DNA from 2 places in the Streptacidiphilus sp. MAP12-20 genome. Region 1 is predicted to be linked to the other one. Evidence: riboswitches for the same ligand, from Rfam matches in the RefSeq annotation. Region 1 holds a riboswitch; the other holds the start of a gene.
The links. Region 1 has a riboswitch for cobalamin ahead of ABIA32_RS10310 (ribonucleoside-diphosphate reductase subunit alpha). Riboswitches for the same ligand answer to the same signal wherever they lie in the genome.
Positions count from the first base shown of each region.

Region 1 (3,608 bases):
ACTCGCCGGACAGGGTCTCGCGCTTGAAGAGGTTGGAGACCTGCGGCTCGATGCACTCGTAGACGCCGGCGATCGAGGCGATCGTCGCGGTCGGCGCGATGGCCAGCAGCAGCGAGTTGCGCAGGCCGGTCTCGGCGACGCGGGCGCGCAGCGCGTCCCAGCGCTCGGGCCAGGTCGGCGCCGTCGAGAAGTGGTCGACGTGGAGCTGACCGCGCGCCGCGCGGGTCTCCGCGTAGGCGGCGTGGCGGCCCAGCCGCTCGGCCAGGTCGCAGCTGGTCTCGTAGGCGGCCAGCATGATCCGCTCGGCGATCTTCGTGGACAGCGTCTTGGCCTCGGCGGAGTCGAAGTCCAGCCGCAGCTTGAAGAAGACGTCCTGCAGGCCCATCACGCCCAGGCCCACCGGGCGCCAGCGGTCGTTGGACGCGCCGGCCTCGGGGGTCGGGTAGAAGTTGATGTCGATGACCCGGTCCAGGAAGGTCACCGCGGTGCGGACGGTGGCGTCCAGACGCTCCCAGTCGATCGCGCCGTCCGGTCCCAGGTGCGCGCCGAGGTTGACCGAGCCGAGATTGCAGACGGCGGTCTCGGAGTCGTCGGTCACCTCCAGGATCTCGGTGCAGAGGTTCGACGAGTGGACCGTCCGGCCCGGCAGCGCGGTCTGGTTGGCGGCGCGGTTGGAGGCGTCCTTGAAGGTCATCCAGCCGTTGCCGGTCTGCGCGAGGGTGCGCATCATCCGGGCGTACAGCGTCCGCGCCGGGATCGAGCGGATGGCCAGGTCGGCCTGCTCGGCCTTGACGTACGCGGCGTCGAACTCGGCGCCCCACAGGTCGACGAGCTCGGGCACGTCGCCGGGGGAGAAGAGCGACCACGCGGCGTCGGCCTCGACGCGGCGCATGAACTCGTCCGGGATCCAGTGCGCCAGGTTGAGGTTGTGCGTGCGGCGCGCCTCCTCGCCGGTGCTGTCGCGCAGTTCGAGGAACTCCTCGATGTCCGCGTGCCACGTCTCCAGGTAGACGCAGGCCGCGCCCTTGCGTCGGCCCCCCTGGTTCACGGCGGCGACGGAGGAGTCCAGCGTGCGCAGGAACGGCACGATGCCGTTGGACTGGCCGTTGGTGCCCCGGATCAGCGAGCCGCGCGAGCGGATGCGCGAGTAGGAGAGGCCGATGCCGCCGGCGTGCTTGGAGAGGCGGGCGATCTGCGCGTAGCGGCTGTAGATCGAGTCGAGCTCGTCCAGCGGCGAGTCCAGCAGGTAGCAGGAGGACATCTGCGGGTGCCGGGTGCCGGAGTTGAACAGCGTCGGCGAGCTGGGCAGGTACTCCAGCCGGCTCATCAGCGTGTAGAGCGAGGCGACCTCGGCGACGGACTTCTCGTCCCCGCCCACCCGTCGCCCGCCACCACCCTTGTTCGAGTCGCTTCGCTCCACACCTCCCATTTCCAGCCCACAGGCCACGCGCAGCATGAACTGCTGCGGGGTCTCGATCACCTGACGGGTGATCGGGTGGCGCAGCAGGTAGCGGGAGTAGACGGTGCGCAGGCCGAAGTACTCGAAGCGGTCGTCGCCCTGCGGGTCGATGACGGCGTCCAGCTCGTCCGCGTGGGCGGCGACGAAGGCGGCGGTGGCGTCGCCGATCAGGCCCTCGCGGTGGCCGACGGCCACGGACGCGGCGAAGCAGGTCGCCCCCTGTCCGGCGGCCTCCTCGCGGACCTCCTCGGCCAGCAGTCGCGCCGCGAGGCGCGAGTACTGCGGGTCCTCGGCGATGAGGGCGGCGGCCGCCTCCATGGCCAGCCCGCGCAGCTCGGCGTAGTCGGCCCGCGCGCTGCGGCCGCGCAGCGCGGCGGCGGCGACCCGGCCCGGGTCGACCTGCGGCAGGTCGACGGAGCGCTCGGTGAGCGTGACCAGCAGCGCGGTGCCGGGGGCGTCGGCGGCGACCTGCGCGGCGGACTGCTGGGTGGGCTGGGGCAGGGTGGGGACGGCTGTGTCCGTCATCTACGCGCTCGCTCCTCGTTGGCGGCCGGTGGCTGAGGGTGGGCCACAGGGGAGGAGGGCAGCGCGAAGCAACCCGTCGGCCCACCCGCGAGGCCCGGACGTGCAGAGCCCTTCGCGTGGGTACACGAGGGCACGCTGACGGCAGGTCATCGGACTCGCGGCAGGGCCGCTCACCGCTGCGGGGCAGTCCCGGAATCACACCGGGTTCCCCTGCGTCGACAGCGAGCATGAGCATACATCTGGTGGCGCTCTCGCAAAGCACCACCAGATGTTGTGTCGCTAGAGCCTGTGTCTGCACCCCGGCCGGACCCGGCCCGCCTGGCACGCACGCTCGCTGCGTTGGCGAACCGCCCACGTAGCTCCGCTACGAGGGCGCTCCGCCGCCTTGCGATCGCACGCACCAGACGACCCGGGCGGATCCGGCCGGGATGCAGACACAGGCTCTTCGTTACTCTGTTCGAGCTTCCGGCTCGCCCAGCTCAAGCGCGTAGGTGAGCAGGTCGATGCCAGGGATGGGCGACCAGTCGCGGTCCGGGGTGCGGACGAAGCCGAGGCGCTCGTAGATCCGGTGGGCGTGGACCATCTGCTGCTGGGACGACATGACGATCCGGGGCAGCCCGAGCTCGCGGCTGCGCGCGATGATCGCGCGCACCATCAGCTCGCCGACGCCGCGACCGCGCACGGCGGGGTCGGTGGACACGGCGAGCATCCGGAACTCGCCCTCGCGGCCGACGGCGAGGTCGGCGTAGGGCGAGCCGGGCGGCGCGAAGGTGACCGAGCCGAGGACCAGGCCGGTCTCCTCGTCCACGGCGACCAGCAGCTCCGCGCGCTCGGCACGGTCGCTCGGGTCGCGCAGCAGCTTCGCGTAGTCGCCGTCACGCTCGGTGTGGCCGTCGGCGATGAAAGCCTCGGCGACGAGGTGACCTGCGGCGTCGTACTCGGAGGGCTGCGCGGGGCGGACGATGATGCTCATCCTTGAAGTCTGCCTGACGCGTCAGGCACTGCTCCGAGTGGGGTGCGCCGAGCGGCGGGGCGGAGAGTGACGTGTCATGTTCGTTGAGTGATGAACTTGCGAGGGACTCGGGCTCTGATAGTCGGCTGCTGCGCGGGAGCCGCGCTCTGGACGGGCGCGCTCCCCGCGCACGCGGCGCCGCCTGCCCGCGCGGCGGCGTGCGCGGGGGCGGCGCGGCCGAGTCCGATGGCGGTGACCCTCTCCGGCGTACGCGCGGCCTACGCCGCGGGCGGCGGCTGGTCCACGCTGCGGCTGACCGTGCGCAACCGCACCCGCTCGGTCTGCGGGCAGCTCAAGCCGGTGCTGGTCTACGGCGCTCGCGACCGGACGCTGCGCGTGGACGCGGTGCGCCTCGAGTCGCGGCGCGGCGGCCGCTGGCAGCGGGTGAACCTCGACGCCGCGCTCGGCGAGCTGGCGGGCCAGATCGGCCCGAGCCGCGGTCTCAGCCTCCGCCCCGGTGAGTCGGTGACGCTCCAGGTCCGCATGCGTCTGTCCCGCAGCGCGCCGCACGGCGAGTGGCTCTCCCTGGCCGTGGCCTACGCGCCGATGCAGACCAAGGGCACCACGGTCGCCTGGCCGGTCGGCGTCACCAACCCGTCCTACTTCCGCGTG
Region 1 covers NZ_JBGCCK010000006.1:219,159-222,766, reverse strand. The annotation lists gene ABIA32_RS10310 (ribonucleoside-diphosphate reductase subunit alpha) at 1-1,984, opposite strand, end outside; cobalamin riboswitch at 2,107-2,265, opposite strand; gene ABIA32_RS10305 (GNAT family N-acetyltransferase) at 2,433-2,957, opposite strand; gene ABIA32_RS10300 (hypothetical protein) at 3,054-3,608, shown strand, end outside.

Region 2 (3,608 bases), on a different contig from region 1:
TCGATCCGCCCGCCGGTCGCGCCGTTGACCAGCCGGTACTGCGCGCCGGGAACCGGGACGGGCACCAGCTTCCACTGCTGCGTCGCCGTGCCGGCGGCCGGCTGCTGGACGACGGCCGTGCCGCTCACGTCGAGGACCTGACCGGTCTGCCGCGAGGTGACGGAGTACGAGCCGCTGCCGTTCGCGGTGAAGGTCCACTGCGAGTTGGCGGCGTGGTCGTCCGGGTACTGGATCAGCTGCGTGCCCTGGATCGAGCTGCCGCCGGGTACGTTGGCGATCATCCCGCTGTTGACGTCGGCGATCCGGTAGACGCCGTTGCCCGCCGCCGCGAGCTGCCACTGTTGATCTGCCGCGCCGTTCGCCGCAGCGGTGACCAGGGGAGCGCTGCTGCCGGTGCTCGCTCCGGAGACGTCGAGGTACTGGCCGGTGGCGGCGTTGACCAGGTTGTAGCGCATGGTCGCGAACGTGGCCCCTGCGGCCGGGGTGATCTGCAGCAGCCGGGAGGCGTGGGCGGCCAGCGTCGCGCTGAAGGAGTTGGCGGAGCTGCCCAGGTCCGTGTTCGTCCAGACGTCGTGGATGTCCGCCGCGCCGCCGAAGCCGAGGTCGGCGAAGTGCGCGGTGACGGAGGCGGCGCCGGAGCCGAGGTTGAACAGGGCGACGGTGTAGCTGCCGTCGGGGTTGGCGGCCGTCCAGACCTGTTGCTGGCTGACCTGGTCGACCGGGCGGGCCGGGATGCCCGCCTGGTCGACGGCGATGACCTGGTCGTTCGTCAGCAGCGAAAGGTCGGTCGGGTCGAGGTGGGTGAGGTCGGTGCCGAGCAGCAGCGGCGCGCCCTCGACCGCCCAGAGGGTGAGCTGGGTGCGGCGCTCGTCCAGGGTCAGGCCGTCGTTGGAGCCGTTGCCGACCTCCAGCGAGTCCAGGTCGTTCCAGCCGCCGGGCCCGGCGAACCTCGTCCACTTCGGGGCGTCGGTGAAGCGCGAGGCGACGGAGGACCAGCTGGTGAGCGGGTAGGAGCCGGAGCCGCAGTAGCACTCGACGTCGCCGTCGATCCGCCAGCCGTTCGCGTACTGCTGCCAGGTCGCGCCGTTGTTGACGTCGAGGCTGTTGGAGAGCTCCAGGTGGATCGGGCGGCCGGACTGGTTCAGCGCCTGGGACCAGTGCTGGATGTCGGCGACGTCCCAGTCGCCGACTCCGTCGATCTTCAGGTAGTCCACGCCGTAGGAGGCGAGCTGGTCGGCCCAGGAGTTGAGGTAGGCCTGGGCGGCGGCCGGGTTCTTGGCGTAGTCGATGTAGTACATCGAGCCGTTGCCGAAGTTGTAGTTCGTCTCGTAGCTGCTGGTGTTGGAGACGATGTCCCTGGCGTGGAAGGCGGTGCCCTGGATAGGCGTGTTCTGGTTGTAGGCGGCGACTGGGATGCCGGGTGTGAGATACATCCCGAACTTCTCGCCCTGGTTGTGGATGTAGGAGCCGAGGGCGCCCATGCCGTTCGGGAACCGACTGCTGTCGGTGGCCCAGCGACCGTAGCTGTCAACGGTGTTGGCGGGGTTGAGATACCAGAAGTCATCCACGTTGACGTAGGAGAAGCCGTGGCCGACGAGGCCGCTGCTCTTCATGGCCAGGGCCTGGGCCTCGATGTTTGATTCGGTGGGATTCTTCCGGATGAAGCTCCAGCTGCTCCAGCCCATCGGCGGCGTGAGTGCGACGCCGTTCGCCTGGGCATGGGCGGTGGGGGCAGCGGGGAGTAGGCCGAGCAGTGCGGTTGCGGCTGCACCGCAGGTCGCGAGGAGGGTGCGGACTCTTCGGTGCATGGGATCCCTTTCGTGACACAACTCAACATGACCGAACTAAGTTCAACGCCATGAGCATTTCAGCGGTAGGCCGATGAAGCGTCAAGACATAGCGCAGGCACAGCTGCGAGGAGGAGAGCTCGGCGGTTAGGGTGGTCGGGCCGTGGTGTTCGGGAAGTCCGGTTCAAGACCGGCGCGGCCCTCGCCACTGTGATCAGGAAGTCCTCGTACAGCAGTCGTGCACTGAGGTCACTGGGTCCGCAAGGACCTGGGAAGGCCAGGTGCGGGGATGTCAGACCTGACAGCCAGGAGACCGGCCACGGCAGCGCTATGTCATATCCACGAGGTGATGGAGAGGCTGTCTCTAGATGACCGTGCCCGCGCACGAGAAGTTCTGGCTGCGAACCGGCGGCCTGCTCGCGGTAATCGTGGCGATGCATGTGGTGGCCTTCGGCCTGCTGCTGCTCATGATCGCCCCGCGCCACTACACGATCGGCACCCAGGTGTACGGCCTGGGCCTGGGGATCACCGTCTACACGCTGGGCATGCGCCACGCCTTCGACGCGGACCACATCGCGGCGATCGACAACACCACCCGCAAGCTGATGGCCGACGGCAAGCGCCCGGTTTCGGTCGGATTCTGGTTCGCCATCGGGCACTCGACCATGGTCGTCGCGATGGCCGTGCTCACCGCAGGTGGCGCGAAGCTGGCCGGCACGCTGCTCCGCGCCCACGTGGCCATCGGCGTCGTCGGCACCTCGATATCCGGCGTCTTCCTCTACCTGATCGCCGCGCTCAACCTGGTCGCGCTGGCCGGGATCTACCGGGTCTTCCGGGCCATGAAGCAGGGCGAGTTCGACGAGTACGAGCTGGAGAAGCACCTCGACAGCCGCGGCTTCATGAACCGGCTGCTGGGTCGGCTGACCCGCTCCATCACCCGCCCGGGGCAGATGTATCCGGTCGGGCTGCTCTTCGGGCTGAGCTTCGACACCGCCACCGAGGTCGCGTTGATGGTGATGGCCGGCACCGGCGCGGCCTCCGGGCTGCCCTGGTACGCGGTGCTCTGCCTGCCGCTGCTCTTCGCCTGCGGCATGAGCCTGTTCGACACGCTGGACGGCACCTTCATGAACTTCGCCTACCAGTGGGCCTTCGCCAACCCGGTCCGCAAGGTCTACTACAACCTCACCATCACCGGGCTCTCCATCGCCGTCGCGTTCGTCATCGGCACGATCGAGCTGATCGGCGTGCTGCACGACTCGGTGGGGCTCAGCAATCCGGTGACGGACTGGATCGCCGGGATCGACCTCGGCAACGTCGGCTACCTGATCGTCGGGCTCTTCGTGCTGGTGTGGGCCTGCGCGCTCGGCTACTGGCGACTTGCCAAGGTCGAGCACCGCTGGGCGAGCAGGCCCCTCACCACGACCGGAGCGTCAGCCGACGGTCAGTGAGAACGGCCCGGCCAGCACCGAGTAGCCGTCGTTGGCCAGGTAGTAGACGTCGTACGCGCCGGCGCCGGAGAGCTTGCTCGTCGAGAAGGTGAGCGCGCCGGCGGCGTTCGGGGCGTAGGACCAGGCGAGCGACCCCTTCTGGCCCGGAAGGACACCGGCCGGGTAGATCCCGATCCAGTTCTTCGCGCTCACCTGGGCCGCCGAGGGCACCGCGTAGCGGAAGGTGGCGTTGCCGCCGTTCGCGACCGCGTTCAGGTTGCCGGTGAGCGTCGGCGTGCCCGCGGTGGACGGCACGAACGCGTCGTTGAACGGCGTCGCGTAGCTGTCGTTGGCGGTCAGGCCGGGCAGGCCGAGGGCCGCCTCGATGGTGCGG
Region 2 covers NZ_JBGCCK010000021.1:28,896-32,503, reverse strand. The annotation lists gene ABIA32_RS25535 (alpha-galactosidase) at 1-1,808, opposite strand, end outside; cobalamin riboswitch at 1,935-2,124, shown strand; gene ABIA32_RS25530 (HoxN/HupN/NixA family nickel/cobalt transporter) at 2,156-3,235, shown strand; gene ABIA32_RS25525 (alkaline phosphatase family protein) at 3,218-3,608, opposite strand, start outside.
Region 2: another riboswitch for cobalamin. It lies ahead of ABIA32_RS25530 (HoxN/HupN/NixA family nickel/cobalt transporter); the one in region 1 lies ahead of ABIA32_RS10310 (ribonucleoside-diphosphate reductase subunit alpha).